4 regions of the uncultured Virgibacillus sp. genome follow, and region 2 is predicted to be linked to each of the others. Evidence: riboswitches for the same ligand, from Rfam matches in the RefSeq annotation. Region 2 holds a riboswitch; each other region holds the start of a gene.
What was found. A riboswitch is a leader RNA that binds a small molecule or an ion and turns the genes downstream of it on or off. The one in region 2 is predicted to bind thiamine pyrophosphate.
Positions count from the first base shown of each region.

Region 1: it holds a riboswitch for thiamine pyrophosphate, as region 2 does, so the genes downstream of both, Q1A47_RS02560 (thiamine phosphate synthase) here and Q1A47_RS03890 (ABC transporter substrate-binding protein) in region 2, are expected to answer to the same signal.
Region 3: it holds a riboswitch for thiamine pyrophosphate, as region 2 does, so the genes downstream of both, tenA (thiaminase II) here and Q1A47_RS03890 (ABC transporter substrate-binding protein) in region 2, are expected to answer to the same signal.
Region 4: it holds a riboswitch for thiamine pyrophosphate, as region 2 does, so the genes downstream of both, thiT (energy-coupled thiamine transporter ThiT) here and Q1A47_RS03890 (ABC transporter substrate-binding protein) in region 2, are expected to answer to the same signal.

Region 1 covers NZ_CANMAB010000006.1:8,185-15,753, reverse strand. The annotation lists gene codB (cytosine permease) at 1-487, shown strand, start outside; gene Q1A47_RS02575 (cytosine deaminase) at 489-1,754, shown strand; partial or broken gene Q1A47_RS02570 (IS3 family transposase) at 1,864-2,160, opposite strand; gene Q1A47_RS02565 (BCCT family transporter) at 2,548-4,098, shown strand; TPP riboswitch at 4,242-4,353, shown strand; gene Q1A47_RS02560 (thiamine phosphate synthase) at 4,455-5,069, shown strand; gene thiO (glycine oxidase ThiO) at 5,053-6,204, shown strand; gene thiS (sulfur carrier protein ThiS) at 6,164-6,364, shown strand; gene Q1A47_RS02545 (thiazole synthase) at 6,368-7,132, shown strand; gene Q1A47_RS02540 (ThiF family adenylyltransferase) at 7,132-7,569, shown strand, end outside.
Region 2 covers NZ_CANMAB010000010.1:12,222-19,790, forward strand. The annotation lists gene Q1A47_RS03880 (ABC transporter permease) at 1-637, opposite strand, end outside; gene Q1A47_RS03885 (MTH1187 family thiamine-binding protein) at 637-927, opposite strand; gene Q1A47_RS03890 (ABC transporter substrate-binding protein) at 931-1,944, opposite strand; TPP riboswitch at 2,260-2,369, opposite strand; gene eno (phosphopyruvate hydratase) at 2,712-3,998, opposite strand; gene gpmI (2,3-bisphosphoglycerate-independent phosphoglycerate mutase) at 4,024-5,559, opposite strand; gene tpiA (triose-phosphate isomerase) at 5,556-6,314, opposite strand; gene Q1A47_RS03910 (phosphoglycerate kinase) at 6,337-7,518, opposite strand.
Region 3 covers NZ_CANMAB010000045.1:22,226-29,794, reverse strand. The annotation lists gene Q1A47_RS11270 (hypothetical protein) at 111-311, opposite strand; gene Q1A47_RS11265 (DUF2642 domain-containing protein) at 325-519, opposite strand; TPP riboswitch at 799-910, shown strand; gene thiW (energy coupling factor transporter S component ThiW) at 1,115-1,612, shown strand; TPP riboswitch at 1,601-1,703, shown strand; gene tenA (thiaminase II) at 1,768-2,454, shown strand; gene thiD (bifunctional hydroxymethylpyrimidine kinase/phosphomethylpyrimidine kinase) at 2,454-3,260, shown strand; gene thiM (hydroxyethylthiazole kinase) at 3,257-4,030, shown strand; gene thiE (thiamine phosphate synthase) at 4,070-4,651, shown strand; gene Q1A47_RS11235 (hypothetical protein) at 4,993-5,136, opposite strand; gene Q1A47_RS11230 (MerR family transcriptional regulator) at 5,380-6,117, opposite strand; gene Q1A47_RS11225 (hypothetical protein) at 6,940-7,569, opposite strand, start outside.
Region 4 covers NZ_CANMAB010000095.1:6,458-14,026, forward strand. The annotation lists gene Q1A47_RS16635 (M3 family oligoendopeptidase) at 1-1,214, shown strand, start outside; TPP riboswitch at 1,474-1,576, shown strand; gene thiT (energy-coupled thiamine transporter ThiT) at 1,685-2,254, shown strand; gene Q1A47_RS16645 (general stress protein) at 2,766-3,116, opposite strand; gene Q1A47_RS16650 (hypothetical protein) at 3,229-4,659, shown strand; gene Q1A47_RS16655 (hypothetical protein) at 4,645-4,773, opposite strand; gene Q1A47_RS16660 (hypothetical protein) at 4,800-4,937, opposite strand; gene Q1A47_RS16665 (carbon starvation protein A) at 5,215-6,951, shown strand; gene Q1A47_RS16670 (cory-CC-star protein) at 7,341-7,569, shown strand, end outside.

The DNA of each region.
Region 1 (7,569 bases), on a different contig from region 2:
GTTTATGCAACAGCTCATTTTACCTGCAATTGTCGTATTGGGTTTAAATATTTGGACGACCAACGACAATGCGCTGTATGCTTCTGGACTTGGATTATCAAATATTACGAAGCTACCAAAGCAAAAACTTGTCATCTTTAACGGAATCATTGGAACATTAGCTGCGATGTGGCTATATAACAACTTTGTTGGATTTTTAACGTTATTAGGTTCTGCGCTACCACCAATAGGAGCAATCATTCTTGCAGATTTCTTTATCCTTCACCGGGGAAATTACCAGGCCTTTAGAAGCATGACGTTTCAAGCGATTAACTGGGTTGCGATAGTTGCGTGGGGAGCAGGGATTGCCGCAGCTATATTTATACCAGGTATTGCTCCACTTAATGCGCTAATTGGTTCAGCAGTCGTTCATGTAGTGGGGATGAGACTAGTCCAACTAAAGGAAAAACAGGTGATGACATCTAATGTAGAGAAGGTGAGTAATTAAAATGATTATTAAAAATGCTTCCTTACGAGGAAAAGCTGGAAAATGGGATATTACTATTAAGGATAAAATAATTACGTCTGTTACGCCTGCTAATACAAAAAGGAATGGGACAGATGCGATTGATGTAAAAGGTTCACTTGTGTTACCTCCATTTATTGAGCCTCATATTCATCTCGATACGACGCTTACTGCAGGAGAACCAGCATGGAATCAAAGTGGAACATTATTCGAGGGGATACAACGTTGGTCAGAACGGAAAGCTTCCTTAACGAAAAAGGATGTAAAAACCCGTGCTAAGAAAGCATTGACATGGCAAATTGCTCAAGGAATTCAACATGTACGTACACATGTTGATGTTACTGATCCGAAATTAATAGCTTTACAAGCATTATTAGAAGTTAAAGAAGAAATGGCACCTTATGTAGATTTACAGTTGGTAGCTTTTCCTCAAGAGGGAATCCTGTCCTATCCAAATGGTAAAGAATTAGTAGAAGAAGCATTAAAGTTAGGTGCGGACGTGGTTGGTGGAATCCCCCACTTTGAATTTACCCGTGAGTATGGTGTGGATTCGATGAAGATCGCTTTCGACCTAGCAGAAAGGTATGATCGTCTTGTTGATATTCACTGTGATGAGATTGATGACGAGCAATCACGTTTTGTAGAAGTAGTGGCTACAGAGGCATATGAACGCGGATTAGGTTCCAGGGTAACGGCCAGTCATACAACGGCTATGGGCTCCTATAATGATGCATATGCGTATAAGCTGTTTCGTTTATTAAGACTTTCAAATATCAATTTCATTTCCAATCCACTCGTTAATATCCATTTACAGGGACGATTTGATTCCTATCCGAAGCGACGTGGTTTAACGCGTGTGAAAGAATTACTAGAAGCAGAAAGGAATGTCTGCTTCGGACATGATGATATCTTTGATCCGTGGTATCCACTTGGTACAGGAAATATGTTGCAGGTGCTCCATATGGGCATTCATGCTTCTCAATTAATGGGTTATGAACAAATTATTAATGCTATCGATCTCATTACAACAAACAGTGCAAAAACAATGAATATCGAAGAACATTATGGAATTGAAGCTGGAAAACCAGCAAACATAATCGTCTTGGATGCTGAAGATGAATACGAAGCTATTCGTAAACAAGCTTCCGTACTCTATTCAGTTCGTAATGGAATGATAATTGCTGAAACAAAACCAAGCGAATCACATGTTCATTTATTAGAAACAGCAAAGGTGGACTTTCAGAAATAGACTTAAAAGAGACTGATACAAAAGAATAAAGAAACAATTAAAAACGGACGATAATTAGTTAAATGAAGTGCCCCCTGTCAAGTAGACAGTGGAAATAATAAAAACTGACTTAAGCGGTTTTAGCTCTAAATTCGATAGGGCTAAGGCCGTTTAGTCGTTTTTGATATCTATCATAATTATAGAAATGTATATAGTCCTCTATGGATGCAGATAATTCTTCAAAGGACTCATATTTATTTAAATAATACTTCTCGCTTTTCAGTGTTCCCCAAAAAGATTCCATCGGCCCATTATCAATACATCGTCCGACTCGTGACATACTTTGCTTCATGTTTGCGGCATCTATCTTTTGCTTAAACATTTTAGATGTATACTGATACCCCCGATCGCTATGAATAAGCGGGCGATCTTGCAGATTTATTATATATAACTGGTAGTAAGCCTCTCACTTCAACCCAATAAAGTGAAATCAATGTTGGTAAATGGGAGACTGCCAATATTGGTTCAAAGGCATTTAGGTCACACCCTTGTGGTAGGGAGAAACCAAAACCCTCATTGATTAAAGTTTCACTTTATGGAAAAATTATAATCAAAAGTTAGTAAGACTGCATTCTTCCTTTGGTAATTTATTAAACTTGACAGGTTTTCGGAAAAAATGTATCCTTTAACGCTGTATGTTAATTTAAAAATGCTTATTAAATCTCACATACAACTGACTAAATAAGTGAAAAGCAAACAGGTCAGTATATGGTTATGTGAGATTTTTTTGTATAGAATTGAGAGGAGCAGATTGTTGAAGAATAGAAAGAAGCAAGATCAAACCATAGATAAGCCAGTTCTTTTTCTAAGTGGAGGGGCGCTACTTGCCTTTGTAATTCTTGCATTAATAAACCAGGAAATGGTCACCTATGTAGTTAATACGATGTTTAATTGGTCGGTAACCTATTTCGGCTCGATATATCAAGTTCTAATGGTAGGAACTCTAGTCATTGCATTAATACTTGGGTATTCAAAGTTTGGGAAAATTCGTTTAGGAAAATTAGAAAAGCCTGAGATTGGAACGTTCAAGTGGATTTCGATTATTATGTGTACGCTGCTAGCGGCAGGTGGTGTTTTTTGGGCAGCGGCAGAACCGTTGAGCCATTTTTTAACCATCCCACCACATTTCTCAGGAATTGAGGCTGGGACTACAGAAGCAGTAGTACCTGCACTTGCAGCAAGTTTTGTCGATTGGGGTTTTGTCTCATGGGCAATTTTAGGAACATTAGGTACGATTGTATTCATGTATTCCCATTATCATCGAAATGCACCATTAAAGCCAAGATCGATGCTTTATCCGATCTTTGGCGATAAGATTATGAAAAAAAGTGCACTTGGTACGTTTGTTGATGCCTTTTCGATTGTGTCAGTGGCAGCTGGTACGATTGGTCCAATTGGATTCCTTGGATTACAAGCAGGTTATGGATTAAGTGCATTGTTCGGTGTACCAAATAATTTATTTGTACAATGTCTTATTGTTATCGTTATTGTTCTAGCAGCTGGGATTTCTGCTGCGACAGGAATTCATAAAGGAATCCAAATTTTAAGCAGCTATAATATTATTCTCGCAGTTTGTTTAATGGTTGCTGTGATTATTCTAGGTCCAGCATTATTTATTTTTGATTCCTATTTGCAATCATTTGGATTATATGTCCAAGACTTCCTAACCTTAAACACCTTCCGTGGAGATGGAGCTTGGCTTGGCTTATGGACCGTTTTTTTCTTTGCTTGGTTCATTGGCTATGGTCCAATGATGGCGATGTTTGTTAGTCGTATTTCTCGTGGTCGCACAATTCGAGAGCTTGTAACTGCTGTTGCGGTAATTGCACCTGTGGTAACGACGTTCTGGTTTACAGTTGTTGGTGGCACAGGGATTTTTGCTGAAATGAATAACCCTGGTGCCGTATCTGAAGCTTTAAATAGTGCTGGACCTCCAGCAGCTATGATTGCTATCGCAGAACAATTGCCACTTGGTACGATTATCGGTTTCTTCTTTTTAGTAGCAACTATTGTGTTTGTATTAACGACAACCGATTCGATGTCATTAACCATCTCGATGGCGATTACAGGTAATGGAGACCCATCGAAATTCCTGCGTGTGTTCTGGGCAATTCTTATGGGACTTGTCGCAACTGTACTCATCACTATTGGCGAGGATAGTGTTGGATCGCTACAATCCTTTATTGTGGTGACGGCTGTTCCTGTATCGTTACTCATGTTAACCACATTTTGGACCGCGCCACGCGCAACTCGTGAACTTGCAAAAGAACAAAAGATTGATGAAGTTAAACGCTATACCAAATAAAAGAGATGTTAAGGGGCTGGCTCATTAGGTCAGCTCTTTTGTTAGTAGAGAATGGCAAAAAAATAGAAAATTGTTCATTTTTGGTAGACGAATAGTCCAAAATCATGTATTTTATAGACAAATGCATATTGAATAATTAAATTACGCTTCACTAGGGGTGCCTTTACGTAATGGCTGAGATCTATGTGTGACATGGAGACCCTTTGAACCTGAACTGGAGTAAGAACCAGCGGAGGAAAGTGACAGGAGTAGTGTGTATCAGCGACATATACCTTTTTTAGGATATCGTTATAGATTCATGCCACTTTTCCTTTGCTGGAAAAGTGGCATTTTTTTGTAGAAAAGGAGAGGAAGTGATGAAACTAATTGCGGTGACTACCGGTGAACAGGAGGAGAAATACCTTATCCAGACAATAGCGAGTATTATTCCCTATCTTGATGCTGTCATTCTACGAGAAAAACAAATGACCGAGCAGGACTATTCTTTGTTCATTCAACGTGTGCTTGCACAAGGAGTTCCGGAAGAAAAACTAATTATTCATGGCCATACAACACTACCTGGTGAAACGAATGTGAAGACACTTCACCTTTCAGAAAAGCGAATACAAGAGGTACACGATCTCCGAAAACAATCCCCCGGTTTACAAGTAGGGGTATCGACGCACTCCAACGAAGTAGCTAAGAGAGCGGAGCAGCTAGGTGCTACGTATATTTTGTATGGTCATGTCTTTTCGACAGCGAGCAAGAAAGGGGTGAAACCAAAAGGAGTAGAGAAATTAGCAGCAGTTGCAAAAGAGGTGAGCATTCCCGTTTATGCAATCGGTGGAATCACAAGCGCAAAGGTAACGGATATTTATCAAGCGAAGGCAAGTGGGATTGCTGTAATGTCAGGTGTTTTTAGTCAAAATAATCCACTGCAGGCAGTGCAATCGTTTCGAAAGGAGGTGAATCGATATGAAGAGACACGTTGATGTAGTGGTTATAGGTGGAGGCGTTATTGGGCAATCCATTGCTTACTATTTAAGTAAAAGTAGGGTTGTAACGACGGTAATTGAACAAGGTAGAAGTGGAAGAAAAGCTACACAAGCTGCTGCGGGCATGCTTGGTGTACACACAGAAAATGATCAGGAAGGTACGTATTATCAATTTTGCCAAGCAAGTAGAAATATGTATGCATCTCTAAGCAAAGAACTATTTTCGTTATCAGGGATTGATATTCAGCTTTCCACCAACGGTATACTCGAGATAGCTACGAATGAAGAACAGAAGCAAAGACTGCGAGCAAAACAAAATGCATTTGAAGGCTTAGAATGGTTGGATGCGGAAGGGATTAGGAAACGAACATCAGCTTTATCCCAGGCAGTAGGGGGATTATATATGCGGCGAGATGGACATGTAGAACCATTGAAAGTGTGTGAAGCTTTTAAACAGGCATCTTTATCAATGGGAGGTCAGTTGATCGAGAATTGTCAAGTTGGAGAAATAGTCCATGACCATGATGTTTTTCATATTCAAATCGATAACGATGTTATCTCAGCTGATCATGTTGTTGTAGCGGCAGGTGTAAAAAGTGGGAGGTGGTTTGAAGCGACAGGATTAATGAATCCAATGGTCCCAACAAAAGGAGAATGCTTTGCCATAAAGCCAAGCATTCAATCTATTCAGCAGACGTTATTCTTTCACAATCTGTATTTGGTACCAAAACGAGACGGACGCTATATTATTGGTGCAACTAGCTATCATGATGATAGCAATAGTTATACGTCAACAGGTGGCATTTTTGAATTAATGAATCACTTATTGAAGTTGTTCCCATCGTTTAAGCAGGAAGAACTGCATAGCTGTTGGACTGGTGTTCGTCCGGGCACCAAAGATGGTAAGCCAATTATTGGAGAACATCCTGAGATTCCCCATTTGTATTTTGCAACCGGACATTATCGAAATGGTATTCTTCTTGCTCCTGCTACAGGGAAACTAGTTAGTGATATGGTCTTAAAGCGTTATGTACCATCATCGATCCAGCGTCTTTTTACACCAAATCGTTTCAGGAAAGAGGGGATCACATATGCAGATACACGTGAACGGACGTCAGGTGGAGGTAGCTAAGAATTCAACTATTGGCGAGTTACTAAAAAGCTTTAACATTCAAGCGAAACTCGCGGTAGTCGAACAGAATCAACAAATTATTAATAAAACAGTGTATGACGAAACAATATTAACTAATGGGGATACTATTGAAATTGTTCATTTTGTAGGAGGAGGATAAGTCATGTTAACAATTGGCGGAAAATCATTTCATTCCCGACTGATGCTAGGTACTGGAAAGTACCCGACATTTCAAAGTCAAAAGAAGGCGGTGATAGCATCCAAAACAGAAATATTAACCTTTGCCGTCAGGAGAATGAACATATTTGATGAAAACGAGCCGAATCTGTTAGAAGAATTAGATTTGCAGCAATATGATTTACTACCAAATACTGCTGGCGCTAAGACAGCAAATGAGGCGGTAAGAATTGCCCGTTTAGCTAAGGCTACAGGTTTATGTGACATGATTAAAGTGGAAGTTATCGGTTGTGAGAAAACCTTGCTGCCTGATCCTTTTGAAACGATGAAAGCTTCAGTACAACTGCTAGAGGAGGGCTTCACTGTATTAACCTATACCTCTGATGATGTTGTATTAGCAAAACGATTGGAAGAAGCAGGTGTACATGCAATTATGCCAGGGGCTTCACCAATTGGATCGGGTCAAGGCATTATTAATACAATGAATTTGCAATTTATTATCGAACAATCCGACATCCCCGTAATTGTCGATGCAGGGATTGGTTCTCCGAGTGATGCCGCTTATGCCATGGAGCTTGGAGCAGATGGGGTTTTATTAAATACAGCTGTATCTGGCGCAAAAGATCCAATTCAAATGGCGGAAGCGATGAGGTTGGCTGTACAATCTGGACGATTAGGATATAAAGCAGGCCGTATTCCCAAACGAATGTACGGAATGAAGAGTAGTCCAGAGACGGCGATGATTGAATGATAACAGGACGGTATGCTCGCCAGGAACGCTTTGCCCCAATTGGACAGACTGGCCAGCGCCAATTAGTGACCAAACATGTTGTCGTAATTGGCGCTGGAGCATTAGGAAGTGCAAATGCGGAAATGCTTGTTCGAGCAGGAATAGGTAAGCTGACGCTGGTTGATCGCGATTATATCGAACTTAGTAATCTTCAGCGTCAGCAGCTTTATACAGAAGATGATGCGAGACAGAATCGAACGAAGGCAAAAGCAGCTCAACGAAGATTAAAAGCGATTAATCCGGAAGTGGAGATTACGGGAATTGTAGAAGAGTTTTCTGAGGAGAATGGAGAGAAAATAGTACAAGATGCCGATTTTGTTATTGATGGAACAGATAATTTTCAAACGCGTTTTGTAATGAATGATGTGTTAGCAAAACATCGTAAACCTTGGGCATAT
Region 2 (7,569 bases):
ACGAAGATGCCAAAGTCATATATACTCCAATTCCTTCACTTGCACCAAGCCATTCAGATATCACCGCTCCCATTACGCTATATGTCGCCGATATCTTTAAACCACTAAACAAAGAAGGTAATCCATATGGCCACTCTAGCTTACGAAAGATTTGCCCTTTACTGGCACCTGTCATTTGCATATAGTGTTTCAGTTCTCCACTTGTTTGTCTAAATCCATCTAAAGCTGCTATAGTTATTGGAAAAAAACAAACAAGTGTAATAACAATTAATTTCGGCAAGATTCCAAAACCAAACCAAATTACTAATAAGGGAGCTAAAATAATAATAGGTATATTCTGTGATATTATTAATAATGGATAAAAGGCTTCCCTAACTGTCGGAATGAGATGAAGACAAACAGCAACGAGCGTACCTACACTGCTGCCTATCATAAATCCGATAATCGATAGTTGGATAGTCGATTGTAGATGACTAGCATAATTTGGCCAGCCATTGACAGCTTCTTGCCATATTACACTTGGAGCAGGTAGTAGCCAAGCTGGGATCGAAAAAATACGACAAGCTATTTCCCAACTGATAAGGAAAAGGATGAGGACCAGAGCTGGTCGCCATCCCTTTTCTCGCAATCTTCTCATTAGCGATACTTCTCCGTTAATTGTTCCATGGAAGCTCCAGAAGGTTGATAAAGAACCTTCACCTGTGAAATAACATTTTCACAACCAATTTCAGTCATCCTTTTATTCATCTTCTCAATAATTCCAAATAGTTCTGCAAGATCACCTTGCATTGTAGTTTCTAGTGGACTTACCTGATACTTAACTCCGGAATGATCGATAATCTTAATCGCTTCATCCACATACGGAATAACATCTTCACCATTTTTCGTTTTCGGGATAATTTGAATACTAACTAGTGCATCTGCCATCATTTATTCCTCCTTTGTTTCTGGTAAAAACTCATTTGTAAATGCTTTTTCACTATCTAACGGTTTATCTAACAGCTCATTCTCATACATCCAATTGGCGTAATTCTCCCATACCTCTTGCTTTTGTTCCCCCCACTGGTCCGCATCATCTTGATACTTTGACGCTAACCAAGCTTGACTTGCTTTTACTAATTCTGCATCCAAATCAGGAACAGCGTTAATTAAGATATCAGCGGCTTCCTCTGGTTGCTCAATTGCTAGATTATAACCTTTAGATACTGCAGCTAAGAATTGCTTAACTGTTTCTGGATCATCTTTGATCATTTTTTCATTGGTAGCTAAAACCGGCGTGTAATAATCTAAATTTGACGAATAATCGGTTAAATACACCATATTAATTTCTTCATCACGGAGCTCTGCCTCTACACCAGTCCAACCATAATAAATCCACGCAAAATCAATATCTCTTTTCACCGCAGTAAAAAAGTCCGTATCGCCCATGTTGATAATATCAACTGATTCTACATTAGCATTTTCCTGCTGCATGAGTGAGGTTAGAACCGCTTTTTCTACTGGAGCTCCCCAGCCACCATATGTTTTATCTTCAAAATCTTTAGGTGTAGTAATCTGTTTATTCTTGGGTGAGGCAAAACCTGAGGTATTATGCTGTATAACAGCAGCAATGGAAACAATCGGTATATCTTGTACACGAGCTTCAGTAATCCCCTCCTGATAACTCACACCAAAATCTGCTTTACCAGATGCAATTAACTGATCTGCTCCCGCTTCACCAGGCATAATTATGTCCACATCAAGGCCTTGCTCTTCAAAATATCCCTTCTCTTTTGCAACATATAATCCTGTATGATTCGTATTTGGTGTCCAATCAAGTACAACAGAGATCTTTTTCTTTTCTGTTGAGTCATTGTTCTGCTGACTTTGTTCTTTCTCTTCTGTACCACATGCCGTTAATATAAGCAGTGTAATCCCTAAACTAAGCAGTAAAAGCTTCTTCAATGTTTTCCTCCTCTTGAATACCTTTCTCATTGTAAGGAACAGCGTATGTATCATCTTGTTTGACTGTAATTCCTTCGCTAAGAATAAAAGCGCAAACACCCGATTAGCAACGCAGCGACGATTCAACGGAGATAAAGGACTCACGGTGAGCTTGCGAGCCGATGATGATTTAGATTAGGGCGATTCATGATGAAGTAGCCTAGTTTCTGGGCGCTGGAGCTGGACGCAGCTCAACACGCAAATTTTATAATTTCTTAGACTATAAAAAATGCCCTAGATGGTTAATCACCATTAGGGCATATACAACTTAATATTTGATGTATCAAACATGTTCCCTACGCTGGTTTAAACCAGATCAGGTTCTAAGAGTCAGTACCTTACGGATACAATCTCAACCAGCAACACTGGTCCCCCTACAACTTTAGTATTCTATTATTAATTCCATAGTAACTATGACATAATTCGTCCATTTAATCAAGTTTAAGAAACTCAAAAAATATAGAAACTTCTATGAACATAGAAGCAACTTCTGCATAAAGTGACACTTTAATCAGTGGGGGTTTTATTTATCCCACATTGATTGTTAGCACCACAGACCTAAAATCCTTTGAACCGACCGGACATTTACCGGCAATCGATCCTCCACTTCCCCATAGTGGTTTTACTTTATTGCTTAAAGTGGATTATTACTGCCAGTTATATGTGTGGGATAAACCTATAAAAAACCTCTTAAAGTATAACCACCATACCTTAAGAGGTTTTCTTCCCTATTTATTTAGGTTATAGAACGCTGTCTTACCAGCATATTCACCCATGCCTGCTAGCTCATCTTCAATGCGAAGCAGTTGATTGTATTTAGCTACACGATCTGTTCGAGAAGGTGCACCTGTTTTGATCTGACCTGCATTAGTCGCTACAGCAATGTCAGCGATCGTTGCATCTTCTGTTTCTCCTGAACGGTGTGAGATAACCGCTGTATAGCCAGCGCGTTTTGCCATTTCGATTGCTTCGAACGTCTCTGTTAATGTACCGATTTGATTAACTTTTACTAAGATAGAGTTTCCAATACCTTGTTCAATACCTTTGGAAAGCTTATTAGTATTTGTTACAAATAAATCATCTCCGACAAGCTGTACTCGTCCACCAAGACGATCTGTTAATACTTTAAATCCATCCCAATCATTTTCATCTAGTCCATCTTCAATGGAGATAATTGGGTATTTGTTGATCATGTCTTCATACCAATCAACCATCTCTTCAGAAGTACGAACAACACCTTCACCTTTTAGATTATATTTACCATCTTCATATATTTCTGAAGCAGCAACATCCATTGCAAGCTTCACTTCTTCTCCTGGCTTGTAACCAGCAGCTTCAATTGCTTCCACAATTGTTTGTAAAGCTTCTTCATTAGAAGCAAGGTTTGGTGCAAATCCGCCTTCGTCACCAACAGCTGTGTTATACCCCTTTGATTTTAATACATTTTTCAATGAATGGAAAATTTCAGCACCCGTACGTAGTGCTTCTTGGAACGTTTCTGCTCCAACTGGCATAACCATAAACTCTTGAATATCTACGTTATTATCGGCATGCTCACCACCATTAAGAATATTCATCATTGGTGTTGGTAGGGTTTTTGCATTAAATCCACCGAGGTAGTTATATAACGGTACTTCAAGATAACTAGCAGCAGCATGTGCTACAGCCATGGATACACCAAGAATTGCGTTAGCACCAAGTTTGCCTTTATTTTCAGTTCCATCTAATTCGATCATTAACGCATCGATGATATTCTGACGAGTAACATCAATCCCAAGTAATTCAGGTGCAATTATTTCATTTACGTTTTGAACTGCTTTTAGAACACCTTTTCCAAGATAACGATCTTTATCACCATCACGTAATTCCACAGCCTCGTATTCACCGGTAGATGCACCGCTTGGCACAAGTGCAGAACCGAAGGCACCTGATTCTGTAAATACTTCCACTTCAACTGTCGGGTTACCGCGTGAGTCTAATACTTCACGTGCATATACATCAGTAATGTATGGCATAATTTTTCTCTCCTTTAATTTCCTTTTATTTAATTAATGATTCGCCAGTCATTTCTTCTGGTTTTTCAATACCTAGTAAATCCAATAAGGTTGGTGATAGATCAGCTAAAATCCCACCATCTCGTAATGTTATATTTTCTTCTGTCACAATTACCGGAACAGGATTTGTCGTATGAGCAGTCATTGGCTTACCTTCAAGCGTAACTACCTCATCAGAATTACCGTGATCAGCAGTAATAATGGCATTCCCGCCAAGCTCTTTAATTTTATCAACAATTTTCCCTAGACATTCATCAACTACTTCAATTGCTTTAATAGTCGGCTGTAATTTACCAGAATGTCCAACCATGTCCGGGTTAGCAAAGTTCAAGATAATTGCATTGTGTTCACCAGCATCAAGTTCTTTGAGCAACGCGTCCGTCACTCCATAAGCACTCATTTCTGGTTTTAAATCATATGTTGCAACCTTTGGCGAATCAATCAATACACGTTTTTCACCATCAAATTCTTTCTCACGACCACCACTCATAAAGAAAGTGACATGTGGATATTTTTCTGTCTCAGCAATACGTAATTGCTTCAAATTATGCTGAGATAATACTTCGCCAACTGTATTATCTAGGTTAACAGGTTCGTAAGCAACATAGCCATCGACTGTTTCACTAAAATTCGTTAACATTACAAAGTCCAAATTTTTTGGCACGTGCTCACCACGATCAAAATCACGAAAATCTTCATTTGCAAAGGTACGTGAAATCTGAATAGCGCGATCTGGACGGAAGTTATAAAAGATTATAGAATCTCCATCTTTAATTTTCCCAACTGCTTCACCGTTTTCATCTGTGATGACAGATGGAATAACAAACTCATCGTAAATTTCATTTGCATATGAATCGTCAACAACCTCTATTGGGTCTTGATATGCTGGTCCTTCTCCATATACCATTGCATCATACGCTTTTTTCACACGATCCCAACGTTTGTCACGATCCATGGAATAATAGCGGCCTGAAATGGTTGCAAATTGACCAACACCGTATTCCTTGATCTTATCCTGCGTTTGTTTAATATATTCTTTCGCTGTTTGCGGACCAACATCTCGTCCATCAAGAAATGCATGGATGTACACTTCTTTCAACTCATTATCTTTTGCTAGTTTTAATAAAGCAAATAAATGATTGATATGACTATGCACGCCTCCATCGGAAAGCAATCCAAAAACATGCAATGCTTTTTTGTTTTTCTTCGCATTTTCTATTGATTTTTTAAAGGCCTCTTTTTCAAAGAACTCGCCATTCTTAATGGACAAATTCACACGAGTTAAACTTTGATAAACGATGCGCCCAGCTCCAATATTTAAATGCCCGACCTCGGAGTTTCCCATTTGCCCTTCAGGTAGACCAACTGCCTCACCACATGCTGTTAATTGGTTGTGAGCATAGGTATTCCAATAACGATCAAAGTTAGGAGTATTGGCTTGCTTTACAGCATTTCCTTTTTCCTCATCACGAAGAGCGAAGCCATCCAAGATGATTAATGCTGCTAATTTATCCTGTTTCATTTTTTACCTGCCTCCACTAATTGTAAGAAGGATTCTGGTTGAAGGCTAGCACCACCAACTAATGCACCGTCAATATCGGATTGTGCTAGTAACTCCTCTATATTAGCTGGTTTTACACTTCCACCATATTGAATAACTACATGGTCTGCTGTTTCCTTTGAAGTAAGTTTTGCAATAACTTGTCTAATATATGCACATACTTCATTTGCTTCAGCACTTGTAGCTGTTTTACCTGTACCAATTGCCCAAATCGGTTCATAAGCTATGATCGTTTCAGCCACTTGTTGGTCTGATAGACCTTCTAAAGCTTTAATCACTTGGTTTTCGACATGATCCATTGTTTCATTTGCCTCACGCTGTTCTAGGGTTTCACCAACACAAACAATTGGAACTAAATGATGATTAAATGCAGCATGAACTTTTTTATTCACCGTTTCGTCCGTTTCATTATAATATTCTCGTCGCTCCGAATGTCCAAGTACAACATGCGTTATACCTAAATCCTCTAGCATAACTGGACTTACTTCACCGGTAAAAGCTCCACTTTCTTCATAGTGCATCGTTTGTGCAGCAACTTTAAGATTTGTATCTTTTGTTTTATCAACAAGAGATGCTAAAAATGGGAATGGCGCACAAACAATTGCCTCTACATTCTTATCTTCAGGTATTTTTGCTCCGACTTCATCAACAAATTGATTCGCTTCTGTTGAAACTTTGTTCATCTTCCAGTTTCCAGCAATTACTTTCTTGCGCATCTTCTCACCTCATTATGTTTTATTATTTATCACTTAATGCTTCGACACCAGGTAGCACTTTTCCTTCCATAAATTCAAGGGATGCACCACCACCAGTTGAAACATGATCCATTTTTTCACTAAGATCAAATTTTTCAACAGCAGCAGCAGAATCGCCACCGCCAATTACAGTATATCCTTCTGTCGTTGCTAATGCATTTGCAACTGCCTTTGTGCCATTGGCAAATGCTTCCATTTCAAACACACCCATTGGTCCATTCCAGATGATTAGTTTCGAATCAGCAACGATTTGTGCATATTTCTTACTTGTTGCCGGTCCAATATCTAACGCTTCCCAATCAGCAGGAATCTGATCAATTGCTACTTCTTTCGTATTAGCCGTTTCCGCAAAGTCATCTGCTACAATCACATCAACGGGAAGGACAAAATTAACACCTTTATCCTCTGCTTTTTTCATAAAATCCTTAGCGAGTTCGATCTTATCTTCCTCTAACAAAGAGTTACCAATTTCGTACCCTTGTGCTTTAATAAAGGTATAAGCTAAACCGCCGCCGATAATTAAATTATCTACTTTATCAAGTAAATTATCAATGACATTTATTTTATCTTTTACTTTAGCTCCACCAATTATTGCCGTAAATGGTCGTTCCGGATTATCCAATGCTTTCCCTAATACTTCAATTTCTTTTTCCATTAAGAAACCTGCAGCAGCAGGAAGCTTCTCAGCAATACCTGTTGTTGAAGCATGAGCGCGATGTGCAGCTCCAAATGCGTCATTAACATAGTAGTCAGCCATACTTGCAAATGCTTGTACAAGATTCTCATCATTCTTTTCTTCGCCAGCTTCAAAACGAACATTTTCAATTAAAACAATGTCTCCATCGCTAACTTGTGAAACAGCTTCGTTTACTTCATCTCCGTAAACAGCATCCGTCTTCACAATTTCTTTACCGATTAAATCACTTAATCGGTCTGCAACAGGATCTAAGCGTAGTTTCTCTACAACTTCACCTTTAGGACGTCCTAGATGACTGGCAAGTATTGTTATTGCTCCCTGTTTAGAAAGATATTCAATAGTTGGCAATGCTGCTCTGATTCTAGTATCATCAGTTACTTTACCATCTTTCATTGGAACGTTGAAATCAACTCGGCAAAATACTCTTTTTCCTTTTAGCTCAAGATCTGTTAATGATTTTTTGTTCATGTTCTTCTGCCTCCCTATTTTAGGAATATGTAGTTCTCATTACAATTTAGG
Region 3 (7,569 bases), on a different contig from region 2:
CTACATTCCATACCGTTAAACTATAATAACAGGTATAATCCTTCAAAAAGAAGAAGAATCATACCTGTTTTCGCATTTGAAGATTGAACAAAACTAAATGTTAGATTATGCTACGTAAATCGCACGAAATTAATAGCATTCAAAGATATATAAATTTTTTCAGTTCCATAACCATTACTAACATCAATAACAAGTACTAATTGTGATGTCACGTTCGAAAGAATACCTTCTATTAAATTACTATCTGTAGCTACTTCAACATTAGAACCTACACGTGTATTCAATTCAGCAGAAAAAGTATATAAAAACATCGTTATTCCTCCTTTATAATTCAGTAATCAACTCAATTTTATTTATTCGAATCAATGTTTGTTCTCCTGTATTTTCAATTAAGACAACATAGTCAGATCTAACCTTCAAAAGAGTCCCTGTTACTGTTCCAAAAGGAGTAGTGATCTCTATCTGTTCGTTCACCAAACTCTGAAGTAATTCTCTAATCGTAGAGGGAGTGCTTACCATTTTATCTTCACCCTTTCTTTAATATATCTCTATTTACCCTATGCTAAATTCATCTTGTCGTAAGGGCATTTATTTCCAAATAACATAAATTCAACAAATATCATATAACTATAAATAAAACTTAATAGACTGCTATCTTTAAGTGATATTAAAATTACGCGTTTATAAAAATAACTCTGTAGGTTAATACGCTATATTCTTTTTCCCATGACAAATAACAATATATTTGTTATGCTTGATTCAGTTAGTTGCTGAAAGCATAATTAAATTCACAAGTTACTTAACTACTAGGGGTGCCCAATATGTGGGCTGAGAGGAAACACGTGACGTTTCTAACTCTTATGGACCTGATCTGGTTAATACCAGCGGAGGGAAGTAGTAGACGCAACGTCTTTCTATTTTCTTACACAAAGCCAGGTCCATGGAGGATCTGGTTTTTTTCATAAGAACAGAGTGGATGTATATTATGCTTTGCTGTCTACCTTTAGCATCCATAGCTACTGGGGAGAGGCGTGTAGGACGTAAGCTATACCGCATATTGTCGGTAATTCCTATTGTTGTCCTATGCTCACTTTTTATAGAAAGGAGGGAATAAGTGAGAAGAACGCACGTATTAACATTGATGGCAATTTTCGTAGCAATTGGAACATTAGGAGCACAATTCTTATGGTTTCCTGCTGGAATTGCTAAAGCGTATCCAGTGCAGCACGCAGTAAATGTAATGGCGGCAGTAATACTGGGACCTGGTCCAGCCGTAGTCATAGCTTTTATGATTGGAATTTTACGAAATATGCTGGGGATTGGTACATTACTTGCTTTTCCGGGAGCAATGGTTGGTGCTTTCCTTGCTGGGCTTTTTTATCAGTGGTTTGGTAGAAAGCTGTGGGCTGTGATCGGAGAAAGCATTGGTACTGGTATTATCGGATCATTCATAGCGGTTCCATTTGCTAAATTGTTTATGGACAGTGCTGCTGGCGCTTTCATTTTCATGCCATCGTTTTTGGTAAGTAGCATAACTGGCGCATTTATTGGCTGGTTCATTTTATTACGAGTAAAGCAAGAAGATACGATACGCGTACAAGGAAACTACTAGGGGCGCTTTGTTGCTGAGATAAGGACTTTTCCTTTGTCCCTTTGAACCTGATCTGGATAATACCAGCGCAGGAAAGTAGTGGGGAACATATTATTATCCTCTATTTATCTACTTTTACACCTCTAGTGGCTTCCCATAATAGAAGGAGGCTAAATATGAATTTCACTGATCAATTAAGAGAAGAAAACAATGATATTTTCCAGCTTATTTTTAATCATCCCTTTGTTCAGGGGATAGGGACTGGCGAGATTTCTAAAGATGCGCTCGCACATTATATTAAAGCGGACTTTGAATACTTAAATGCCTTTATGCAAATTTATGGAATAGCGCTATCCAAATCAAAGAAACGTGATGATATTGCTTATTTCTTTGATCAAATAAATTTTATATTAAACGATGAAATCCACCCACATCATAACTTCTGCAATCATATCGGTGTGGACTATGCGTCCTTACAAGGACACCCTTTGCCACCTACTGCAGATCATTACATTAAACATATGATGTATCATGCACAAATGGGAACGTCTAGTGAGATACTAGGAGCTCTACTTCCATGCCCTTGGACATACTTAGAAATTGGTAGGGAATTAATGGAGCAGTATAATCCTAATAAAGATCACCCTTTTTACGATTGGATTAGTTTCTATGCAAGTGGTGATGTAGATAATACCACCTTTGAATTGAGAAAACGGTTGGATATACTTGCAGAAAATGCTGCCAAGGATGAAAAAGATCTCATTAGAGAAGCTTTTCGAAAAAGCTGCCAGCTGGAGCTTAAATTCTGGGAAATGGCCTACACATGTGAATCATGGCCAAACGCAGAAAAGGTGAACAGCTAATGGATAGCATACCTTGCGCGCTGACTATTGCTGGAACAGATCCGAGTGGCGGTGCTGGCATACAGGCAGACCTAAAAACATTTCAAGAACTAACCGTATATGGAATGTCTGTAATCACCTCTGTTGTGGCACAAAATACAACCGGTGTGCAAAACGTACACCATCTACCTGTTACGATGATAAATGAGCAACTAAACTCAGTTATATCAGATATGCCTGTGCATAGCATAAAAACAGGTATGATTGCGAACAAAGATATGATGCAGGTTATTGCAGAGCACTTGTCCAAATCAGTTGTGAACTATGTCATGGACCCTGTCATGGTTGCAACTAGTGGCGATCCATTAATATCGGAAGATGCTCGATCGTTTCTCAAACAGCAGCTATTACCATTAGCGACTGTAGTTACTCCTAATATTCCTGAAGCACAGTATATTACAGGACAATCTATTGATAATACAAGTGATTTGCAAGAAGCGGCTTTCGAGATCGTCAAAAGCTTTGGAGCACGCGCAGCACTTGTTAAAGGTGGCCACCTGCAAGGTAAAGCCGTCGACTATTTATATGATGGGAATAAGCTTTACACGTTCGAAGCAGAGCGGTTTCAAACAAAGAATACACATGGTACAGGTTGTACGTATTCAGCGGCAATTACTGCTCATCTAAGTAAAGGTCTACCACTTTACGAAGCTGTAAAGCAGGCGAAACAGTATGTAACAGCTGCTATTCAATACTCCTTTTCACTTGGTGCCGGTAACGGACCTACAAATCATTGGGCGGTACGCAAAGAAAGGGTGGAACAATGACACAATCCATTATTCAAGCAGTTAGAGAACAAAAACCATTGATCCATAACTTAACCAATGAAGTAGTCATGAATTTTACAGCTAATGGTCTTTTAGCCTTTGGTGGAGCACCGATAATGGCAAAAGCAGAACAAGAGGCTAAAGAAATGGCTACCGCTGCGAATGGTGTACTTATTAATATTGGTACAACAACTTTAAACGAGCTATCAGCTATGAAACTAGCAGGAATAGCCGCAAATAAAAAAGGTATCCCTGTCGTACTTGACCCAGTTGGCGTAGCGGCTACAACCTTTCGCCAAGAAGCTGTAAAGCATTTGCTACACGAAGTACAGTTTACCGCAATCAAAGGTAATGCTGGTGAAATGGCACAGCTTGTGGAGATCCCTTGGAAAACAAAAGGTGTTGAGTCAATTGGGGACGGTAATCTAGAAGAAATTGCCGTTAAAGTTGCCAAAGCCTATCATACAACTGCTGTAGTTACTGGTGAGACGGATGTAATTTACAGTGAAGGGAAAATAATTCACAACACGACTGGTCATGTATGGCTAGAAAAAATTACTGGTGCAGGCTGCTTATTAGGAGCTATTCTAACTGCATGCTTAACAACTAATCATGCTCTAGAAGCTAAGGCATTGGCAGCAGTACAGTTTTATGGACTTGCTGCTGAACACGCGGCTTCTCAAGAATATGTGCTTGGTCCTGGAAGCTTCTTACCAGCATTTATAGACGCCCTTTCCAAAGACTTAGATCAATTGAAAGGAGTTAATTAATCTTTGCAGCTAAAGGATGCTCTAAGAAAATACTTTATTATGGGTAGTCAGAACTGCCATAACGATCCAAAGCATATTTTGGAACAAGCAGTAAAAGCTGGTATAACAGCATTTCAATTTAGAGAAAAAGGAAACGGGTCATTAACTGGTTATAAAAAATTTATTTTAGGAAAACAACTTCGGAATATCTGTCAAAACTATCGTATACCTTTCTTCGTTAACGATGACATAGAACTTGCTGAAATATTAGATGCAGATGGTATCCATGTTGGTCAGGATGATGTATCTGCTCTGGAATTACGTAGGCGTTTTCCAAATAAATGGGTCGGCCTTTCTGTATCAAATAAAACAGAATTAGTAAATAGTCCCATTTCCTCTGTTGACTATTTAGGAGTGGGGCCAATATTTTCTACTACAACAAAAGAGGATGCTAAATCAGCGATTGGACCGAATTGGATAAAAGATATCAAACAAGCTTATCCCTCCCTGCCAATTGTGGGTATAGGTGGTATCACTACAGACAATGCAGCTTCTGTTATCCAAGCGGGAGCGGATGGGGTTGCGATCATATCCGCTATAACCCTTGCAGAAGATATTAATAAAGCTGTTCTACAATTATAGTAGTAACAATCTATATTCAAAGAGTGCAGAAATAGCACACAAAACAATTAAAGCTGTGCCCAATAAAAAACAATCGGCACAGCTTTTTTTACGCTTGCTTTTTCGTCAATCCTGCGACTCTTTATACGAATAAAAGCAAAGCGCCCAATTAGAAACGTAGCGACTGGAGCGAGAGAAAGAATCATGGTGAGCTTCCGAGCCAATAATGAATTAGATTAGAGCGATTCGTGAAGTCGCATCGTTTCTGGTCGCTGAAGCTGGCCGCGGCTCAACACGCCCATATTTATCCACTTGAATAAAAAGAACCCGTAGCTCCAAGCTACAGGCTCATCAACATAAATCTATAGTTCATATCGCTTACAATGGTGTTTACTCCCCGCTTTACACCCATTCACACCGGAATCTGGTGACACTGCTGCCGATGCTGAAATAGACGAGAAAAGAAGCATGGTAAGAATGGAACTACCCAGCAATAACTTTTTCATTGTTTTATCACTACTCCTTTTATAATAATCTATCTACATTTTACTATACACTGTCACTCTCTAATTGTATATAAAAATCAGAATTTTGGTAATATAGTAGCAATCCTATTACATAAAGTAGCCTTTAGAACTACCATAACGACTGAAGGGAATAAGCACATAGCTCTATAGATAATAAACTGTTCGTAAAAACTTCAGCATGATTAACCGAAAAGAGACTGAAGCATTCCTGCCTCCTTCTATTTATTGAAGATTATCAGCATAGGCAGTCATCGCATCTCGCATGAATACAGCTAAACCATTACCATATTGATCGATATTTTTTGTGAAACGTTCATCATCTACATATAGTTGGCCTAGTCCTTTAAAAGCTTCTAGTGAATACGTTCCTATACGATTTAAGAATTGATACCATTCAGCAATTCGTTCTTGAGCAATTTCAGAGGCAGGATCTTCATGACGAACTTCGGCTAATTTACGATAAATCGCATGGAACGTTTCCTCAAACTCTTTTTTTTCAGCTTTTGTGAAGCTATTAAGTTTTGCATTCGATTTATTAACTGCTTTATCCCCCCAACGCTCTCGCGCTTCCTGTTCATAAGGATTATGACTAAAGTCAAATCCGGCAAATTTTTCTTGATTACTCATTACAATCTCTCCTTTTTTATACTTTAATGTTTTATCAATCGTTCCAATCATTGTATTGATTCGCCTCCTTTTATCAAGCAGCATTTTGCGATGCATCTCTAAGGCCTCAGCTTGATTAAAAGAAGGGCTGTCAATAATTTCTTTAATTTTCTTCAAAGAAAAATCAAGTTCCTTAAAAAATAAAATCTGCTGCAAACGTTCTAGATCATTCTCTGAATAAATGCGATATCCTGATTCGGTTGTTTGTTCGGGAGTCAATAGCCCAATTTCATCATAATGATGTAGTGTGCGCACACTAATCCCAACCAAATCAGCTACTTCCTTTACTTTCATAGCTGTTAACCTCCCTGTAAACTTACTATAAAGTATAACGTAACGTTAGAGTCAATAGAAAAAATAATTAACAGCATATTTAAATTCTAAATACAGGTTACCAATCGCTATATCCAAACAAAAAGAACCGGAAACAAAGTATTTCAGTTTAAAAAAACGGAGCAAAATTCGCTCAGTCCTTATCACTAAATGCTCAGATTTACGCTTTCTCTAGTAGCTATTATGGAATAATAGCTACTGCTTGACCGCCACTCCGGCTGCCCACTTCCCTTTCCGTGGGGTTTGTCCTTCAGCTAACTTTTTTAGCAAAACCCGCTCAAAAAAGTGGATCTTCAGGTCAAACATTTCCCACAGGAGTTGAAGTGGCCGCCCTTCGCTATTATCAGGCTCTACAACGCTAGCATGAAGTAACACAGCTGCTTTTATACTCACGGATAGCGATTTTCACTTTACCCATTGTAAAAAAGTCAACCTATTACTTATGACAAGAATTGTTGCACCTTCTCATAGCGGAGACGAATTACGTAGACTCCTGCGGGATTAGCGCGAGCCGAAAATCCACTTTGCAACGTGTTCTTCTTTGCAAAGTTAGTTGAGGCCGTGCCCGCCGAAAGCGAAGTAATTCGTCGGAGCATTGCCAATATACATCAAACATTTCAAAATAACTACTTGGCTTAACGCAGTCATTGCACTGATTTTATACTTTCTTAACTTATAAAAAAAGCAGAACTATCATTCGATTCGAAATCCATCCTCTTTTCTAGTTCTAAACTATTTGTTGCTGTATTGAAGCACCATTCAGCGGCTGTTTACACGCTTGATTCATGATTCCGTATTCCGTTTATATACAAAAAAATACAGGCTTAATGGCCACCAAAGAATGGCGAAAATCGGATAAATGGCCCAAATGGTACCTGGTGAGTAAATAATATTTACCATTATAAAAAATAAACAAAGAAGTAATGACGCATGGAGTGAAAAAGTAAAATACGTACTTCTTCTCACATGATACACAGATAGCGGCCACCATAATACAGCAAAGGCGGGAAATATAACCCAAGGAGTATGCGGAGAGACTATTACGTTTAGTAAAAAATAATAAAGAATAGCAACGCCACTACCAACAACTGCAACTCGTAATGTCTTGGCTTTAGCCCCTAAGAACACAAGAATCGGCCAGTAAACCAACGGAATAACTGTATACGAAACCCATGGATACGTAGGAGTGCTTCTGTTCTCAATGATGAGAAGAATTAATAGTAATGTACTAGTAATAATAGCAAATAACGTCTGTTTCTTCTGCTTATAGCAATACAACCCTAACGGGAAAACTAACATTACAACGGCTGGGTACATAAACCAAATATGTTCTACACTTGTTAACATATTTACAATAAATAGAAAAATAATTGTCATTACTGAGCCTGTAACTAAAAAAGCCAAATCAATTTT
Region 4 (7,569 bases), on a different contig from region 2:
CGAAAAGCTATTCTATTGGGCAGGCTACAAATAAACTAACACACCCAAACCGTTCATATCGTAAGCAAGTGTTTCAACAGCTAGATAAAGCTTGGAAGAATAACGCTAGTTTATTTGGTCAAACATTAAACCACCTAGCTGGCTTTCGTTTACAAACATATAAGCATAGAAATTGGAATGAAGTTTTGCAAGAACCATTGGCTTTGAACCGTATGAGAAAAGAAACATTAGATGCGATGTGGACTGCAATAAAAAAATATAAGCATCCCTTTGTAGAGTATCTTATGAACAAGGCCAAACTACTTGGACTTAACAAACTAAGTATTTATGATGTTGGAGCACCAGTAAACAAAGTGGTTAAGACTTCGTCGTTTGAAGAAGGGGCTGACTTTATTGTCGAACATTTTAATCAGTTTAGTCCCCAAATGGCTGATTTTGCGAAAATGGCCTTTGAAAATAGGTGGATTGAGGCTGAGGATCGTCCAAATAAGCGTCCGGGAGGATTTTGTACAAGTTTCCCTGATAGTAAGCAAACACGCATTTTTATGACTTATTCAGGTACTTCATCTAATATTGCAACGTTAGCTCATGAGTTAGGGCATGCTTATCATCAACATGTAATGAATGATGTAAATGGACTTAATCAACGGTATGCAATGAATGTTGCTGAAACAGCGTCAACATTTGCTGAAATGGTTGTTGCAGATGCGTCGGTAAAAAGCGCACGTTCGATTGCGGAAAAGAAAAGTTTATTAGAGGATAAGATTCAGCGGAGCATTGCTTTTTTTATGAATATACATTCCCGTTTTATCTTTGAAAGGCGTTTTTATGAAGAAAGGAAACAAGGATTAGTGCCAGTGAAAAGATTAAACGATTTGATGATAGAAGCACAGAAAGAGGCATATTGTGATGCATTATCGGAGTATGATCCTAATTTTTGGGCATCTAAATTACATTTTCACATAACAAGGGTGCCATTTTACAATTTCCCTTATACATTTGGTTATCTTTTCAGTCTAGGTATCTATGCAAAAGCACAAGAAAACGAAGATAGTTTTGAAGATGCATATATTTCGCTTTTAAGGGATACTGGTCGCATGAACGTAGAGGATCTTGCTAAAAAACATTTGGATACAGATTTAACTAAGCCTGAATTCTGGGAAGCTGCTATTCAATTATGTGTCAATGATGTTGACGAATATCTTTCGTTGTAACGCTGTTGTGTTTTTACGATATGTCATGTACAATACTTGTAGTAAATAGGCAGTGAAAAGTAGTTTCTTATTTATTCCACATGTAACTGATAGTAAGAACCCCACTTCAAGGAATAAAGTGAAACCATTATTGGTAAGTGGGGGAATCGACTGCCGGTAAATGTCTGATTAGTTTATCTCTCAATCAGAGGTATAAACAAAAACCCCCACTGATTGAAGTTTCACTAAACAGTAAGACAAAAGAAGCAAATATAAGTTAGAAGCCTACAGGGGGAGCCAATTGGCTGAGAGTGAACATAACTGTTCTTACCCTTTGAACCTGTTAGTTAGTACTAGCGTAGGGATGGTGGCTTTTTTGATGGACAGAAAAGTAATGTGAGCAGATTCCCCATCAGGAAGTCTTCCCCTTGGCATTGCTTTTTTTGTATGGATAAGTTACTTAACTGCATAAAAAAGGGGAGGAGAAAGATATGAGGAGCACATTATTTTTAGTAGAAGTAGCCATTTTTGCAGCTTTTGCATTTTTATTGGATTTTATACCATTTTTATCATTTAAGGTTTGGGCTCAAGGTGGCTCCATATCCTTTGCGATGATACCGATTTTTATTGTCGCATTTCGCTGGGGGGTCAAGGGCGGTTTATTAGCTGGATTGCTGTTGGGAGGATTACAATTATTATTTGGGCCAACAGTCTTCGTACCCCTACAAGGGTTCTTAGATTATATTGTTGCGTTTACCGTATTAGGTTTTGCAGGAATTTTTGCAAAACCTGTCCAAGCAGCAGTTAAAGAAGGAAAAACGAAAATAAGCCTATATTATATTGCTGTAGGCGTGTTTTTAGGATCAGCTTTACGCTTTTTAGCCCATTTCACTGGAGGGATTGTATTCTTTGGTGAATTTGCGCCAGAAGGTCAGCCTGTATGGTTATACTCGTTGCTATATAACGGGTCGTACATGTTACCTGGCTTTATATTAAGTACGGTTCTTGTGTTCTTTTTATTTCAAAAACAACCACGTACACTATTACGTATGTCCGCTTAATCTAGAAGTTTTCCTCATAATAAACATACGAAGATTAGTGGGTAGTTATTGACTCGAGGATTTTGCCCACTATTTTCTATTTAGTAGTTTAGAGTTATAGTGAGAGGTGAAAGCAAGCTTAATCAATTGCGGCAATTATTATCGAGACTGATAAAATGATTATTCAGAGTAAGAAATATTTTGTTTTTTCCCAAGCTCTTTATTATCTTTATGTCATAACAAAAGCGCATTAGAAACGTAGCGACTGGAGCTAGTCAGCTCGTAGGGCGGGCGATTGTGAAGTCACATCGTTTCTGGGCGCTGGAGCTGGACGCGGCTCAACACGCCCCTATTTATCCAAATGGGTAAATTTTATATTTTCTTCCTAGACTATGAGAAAAGCTGCTTCACCCAATTAGAATTGGTGAAACAGCATTGATAACTTGCCTATCATAAGCAAGTTATCTTTTTCTTACTGACAGATTAAAACGTTTAATTATGAAAAACTACTGTATAGTAGAGATTTATGCTTTTATTGTAAATACCTATTAACTTCCTCATGGTTAGTTACAATCAAGAGTACTTTTCCTTCATCCATATCTTCCTCATAGTTTTCAGCTTCTGCTTGAGAGAATCCTATTTCGGTTAATTTCGTTCTTAGTTCATCACCTTGTGTACTAAAAAGATTACCAACGGCATGTCCAATATCCATTTCCCTTATTCCTATGGTATTCGCATCCGCACCATCAGCTATTCGGTTTGTTCGATCATCATCATGGGATAAAACATACACATCTTCTTTATGAATACCTTTATCCTTTAGTATTTGAATAGCTTCCTTTAATTGCTGATCATTTGTATATTCTTTTATAAATGGTTTCATTAAAATTACCTCCTTATCAATCTTTCATTATTATCATACCCAACGCTAGAAGAACTAAACATGTACGAATTGCATAGGCTATAGCACATCCATTGGAGAGGAAGAGGTTGGCGTGGAGCTTTCAATATCCCATATTTTATATGGTTTGTTTACCTTACTAATTATAGGCACAATGGTCATGCGGAAGGGGATCGTATTACCAACGTTATTTGGTACATTTATTATTGCGTGGGTTTATAAAGGTAGTCTAATTGCTGGATTTACCGCAATATTTCATGCAAATCTTGTAGCAGCACAAGAACTATTTAGTATTTTTTTAATCATCACCTTTATGCTTGCGTTATTAAATTCATTACGTGATTTAGGTGCAGATAAACGAATGATTCAGCCAATACAAAAAATAATGGTAAATGGTCATATATCTTATTTTGTTTTAGTTATTGCTACCTATTTGATATCTCTATTCTTTTGGCCAACACCAGCAGTACCCCTAATATGTGCGCTTTTGGTACCCGCTGCAATCCGAGCAGGTCTACCAGCAATTACGGCTGCAGTAGCAATAGCAATAGCTGGTCAAGGAATGGCACTTTCCTCTGATTATATTGTGCAAGTTGCCCCCAATTTATCTGCTATCTCAGCAGGAGTAGAAACAGCTGTGGTTGCCGATCAAGCACTTATTTTGTCACTTATAACAGGTGGTATTGCTATTATGCTTGCTTATATAATGTATCGAAAAACAATTCGATCGAAGGAGGATGTGCGAAACAACATAGAACTTGAAAACATTCAAACAACAAAGGAGTATACACAAAGTCAACATACGAATGAACTACGTGTATGGAGTAAATTATTTGCTATTCTTGTTCCTCTGGCATTAACTGGCGTCGTTAGTTACATGGTTTATGAAAAGCTTAATACAGGAAGAATGAGCGGATTAGAAGGAGGAGATGGAGCAGCATTTATTGGTGGTGTTGCAGTTATCTTGCTATTATTATCAACCATTGCATTTCGTAGGCAGCATGCGCTCGATTATATAACAACACATATAACAGATGGATTTGTTTTTGCTTTTAAGGCAATGGGTCCGGTTATTCCAATTGCTGGATTTTTCTTTTTAGGTAGTTCAGACTTTGCAGGAGCTATTTTAGGTATGGAGGAGCGTGCACCTGCATTCCTATTTGATCTCGTTCAATCGACTCAGGAATATCTTCCACAAAGTGCATTGTTAGCCGGATTCAGCGTTTTGCTTATTGGTATTATTACAGGGCTTGATGGCTCTGGTTTTTCAGGGCTTCCACTTACTGGTTCTCTAGCGGCATCATTACAAAACGGTTCCATTGATGCAACCACCCTTGCAGCAATAGGGCAAATGGGTTCGATATGGACTGGTGGTGGTACGCTCGTTGCATGGTCTTCTTTAATCGCTATCGCTGGTTTTTGTGGTGTATCGGTAATGGAATTAGTACGTAAAAACTTTATACCTGTTATCGTAGGATTAGTCATTACAACAATTGTAGCTGTAGTTATTTTATCCCGCATATAACTGGCAGTAAGCCCCCACTTCAAGCAATAAAGTGAACCCAAAATGGATAAGTGGGGGGTCAACTGCCAGTAAATGTCCGATTGGTTCACCTAACCATCCGTGGGGGATAAACAACCTCCTCCACGGATGGAAGTTTCACTTTATCCCGCATATAACTGGCAGTAAGCCCCCACTTCAAGCAATAAAGTGAACCCAATATAGGTAAGAGGGAGATCAACTGCTAGTAAATGTCCGATTGGTTCAAAGGCCTTTAGGTCATACTCTTGTGGTACTAACAATCAGTAGGGGATAAACAACCTCCCCACGGATTGAAGTTTCACGTTTTATAAATTGTATGAATGGACTCAAATAAAAAGGTGGTCCCTTATTAAATATCCTTCCTGTATAAATAAGGGATTACCTTTTAAACCATACATAAGGGTCAATGAATCATGTAAAAGCAGAAAGACAGTACTAAAATAAAGCGTATTCACATATTCTCATACAGATACGTCTTTAAAAAATTACGTGCTAAAATTGGACGGGTCTTTATTTGATAAAGGGAGGGATAAAGAAGTGTCAGGTATTTTAGTTGCATTAATAGGTATGATCGTTTTTGCATTAGGTTATCGCTACTATTCGCGTTTTGTAGCGGAAAAAATTTTTAAACTTGATCCAACCTATGTGACACCAGCACATCGTTACAGTGATGGAGTGGACTTTGTTCCTACAAATAAATTCGTACTATGGGGGCATCATTTTACTTCGGTTGCTGGTGCTGCACCAATATTGGGTCCGGCAATTGCCGTTTATTGGGGATGGCTGCCAGCTTTCCTGTGGGTAATACTTGGAACTGTATTTGCTGCGGGTGTGCATGATTTTGGAACATTGGTCTTGTCAGTGCGAAATAAAGGTCAATCTGTAGGTACATTAGCACATCGTTTAATTGGTCAACGAGCGAAGATACTGTTTTTATTTATCATTTTAATTCTAGTGTTAATGGTCAATGCGGTATTTGCATGGGTAATTTCAAATTTATTTATATCTTACCCAGCAAGTGTGCTTCCTGTATTTATTCAAATCCCATTAGCTATCTGGATCGGTTATGCTGTATATAAACGAAACAGAAAAATGCTTATTCCATCCGTGTTAGCATTAGCAATTATGTATTTAACTGCAATTGTTGCTAGTAAGGTAGAATTTCTTCAAATTGATCTCGTTCATTATATGGGTGGTGAAGCTGGAGCTGGTTTATTTGGTTTAGGAGCGGTTTCTTCGGCATTTCTGATTTGGATCGTCATTTTGATGATTTATGTCTATATTGCCTCAACACTTCCGGTTTGGAAATTATTACAGCCACGAGATTTTATTAATTCACATCAGCTTGTAGTGGGACTAGGAATTCTTTACTTAGGATTATTATTTACAAATCCAGAAATAACTGCTCCAGCTACGAATGCTAACCCGGATACACCTTGGCTTCCCTTATTATTTATTACGATAGCATGCGGGGCTATTTCAGGGTTTCATGGACTTGTTTCATCAGGAACATCGTCAAAGCAATTGAATAGGGAAACAGATGCAAGATTTGTAGGCTACTTAGGAGCAGTAGGTGAAGGAATATTAGCATTAGTATCGATTATTGCTGTTGCTACTTTTTTTGCTAGTACCGATGAATTTATGGCTACCTATAGCAGCTTCTCTGATGCCAATGCTTCTGGACTTGCTACCTTTGTTGAAGGGGCCGCTGTTCTGGCAGGGGGACTTGCCATTCCTCCAGATGTAGCAGTTACGATTGTATCAATTATTGTCGTTAGTTTCGCAGCTACGACTTTAGATACTTCTGTTCGACTCATGCGTTACATCATTGCTGAATTAGGTAGTGAGTATAATCTTCCAGTGTTAACACGGACACATGTGGCAACAACTGTGGCAGTTGCATCGAGTGCTGCGCTTGTATTATTACCAGAAGGTCCGAAAGGATTTGGGTCTGGAGGTTATCAACTTTGGCCACTATTTGGTACAGCCAATCAGTTACTGGCAGGGATTAGTTTGATGCTTATCGCAGTTTGGTTGAAACGATTAGGGCGAAACTATGCAGTTGTATTCATACCAATGGTGTTCTTAATGTTTATGACACTTTATGCGATGTTCCAGCAGGTTTTATTTGAATGGTCGTGGTTAGGCTCATCTCCTGATATATTATTATTTATTTTTGGTGCAATTATCTTTATATTTGCACTTTGGATAAGTATAACTGCATTCTCTGTATTGAGAGGAAACGATGGGAAACCATTGGATGATGACAATTAATGAAGGGCGTGTCTTCTATAAAAAATCGCCTAGATTAAAGTAACTGGAATATACGAGACATCTGTTGGAAGCGTGAGCGTGTGTGTGTGAATCCTCTGAAGAGAGATTGCAGGAGAGCCTAGCAGTTAGAAGGGAATACAATTCAGTCATGTTGGAAAAGGGCTAGTTTTTATCCCACATATAACTGGCAGTAAGACCCCCACTTCAAGCAATCAAGTAAAAACAACATAGGTAAGTGAGGGATTGACTGCCAGTAAATGTCCGATGGCTTCAAAGGTCTTTAGGTCATACCCTTGTGGTACTGATCCCATTCGTGGGGGATAAACAAAACCTCCACTGATTGAAGTTTCACTTTTTGACAGCCCCTTTTTCGGTGAAGGAGTGATTACATGTTTAAACATTGGAAGCGGTGCATTCAATGGTATGAGGAAATGATTAGCATGCCCCATCGTCAAGAAATCGCCCGAGAACTTAGGCAAGAAGATGATGTGTTTCTCTTACTACTATATTCAGAAATGATTGGCATTCCTAATCCAGTCTACTATTATACATTAGAACTCTATCCGTACATAGTGGAGAATTTTCATGATTGGCATTTACGAATGGGGATGGAAAAAT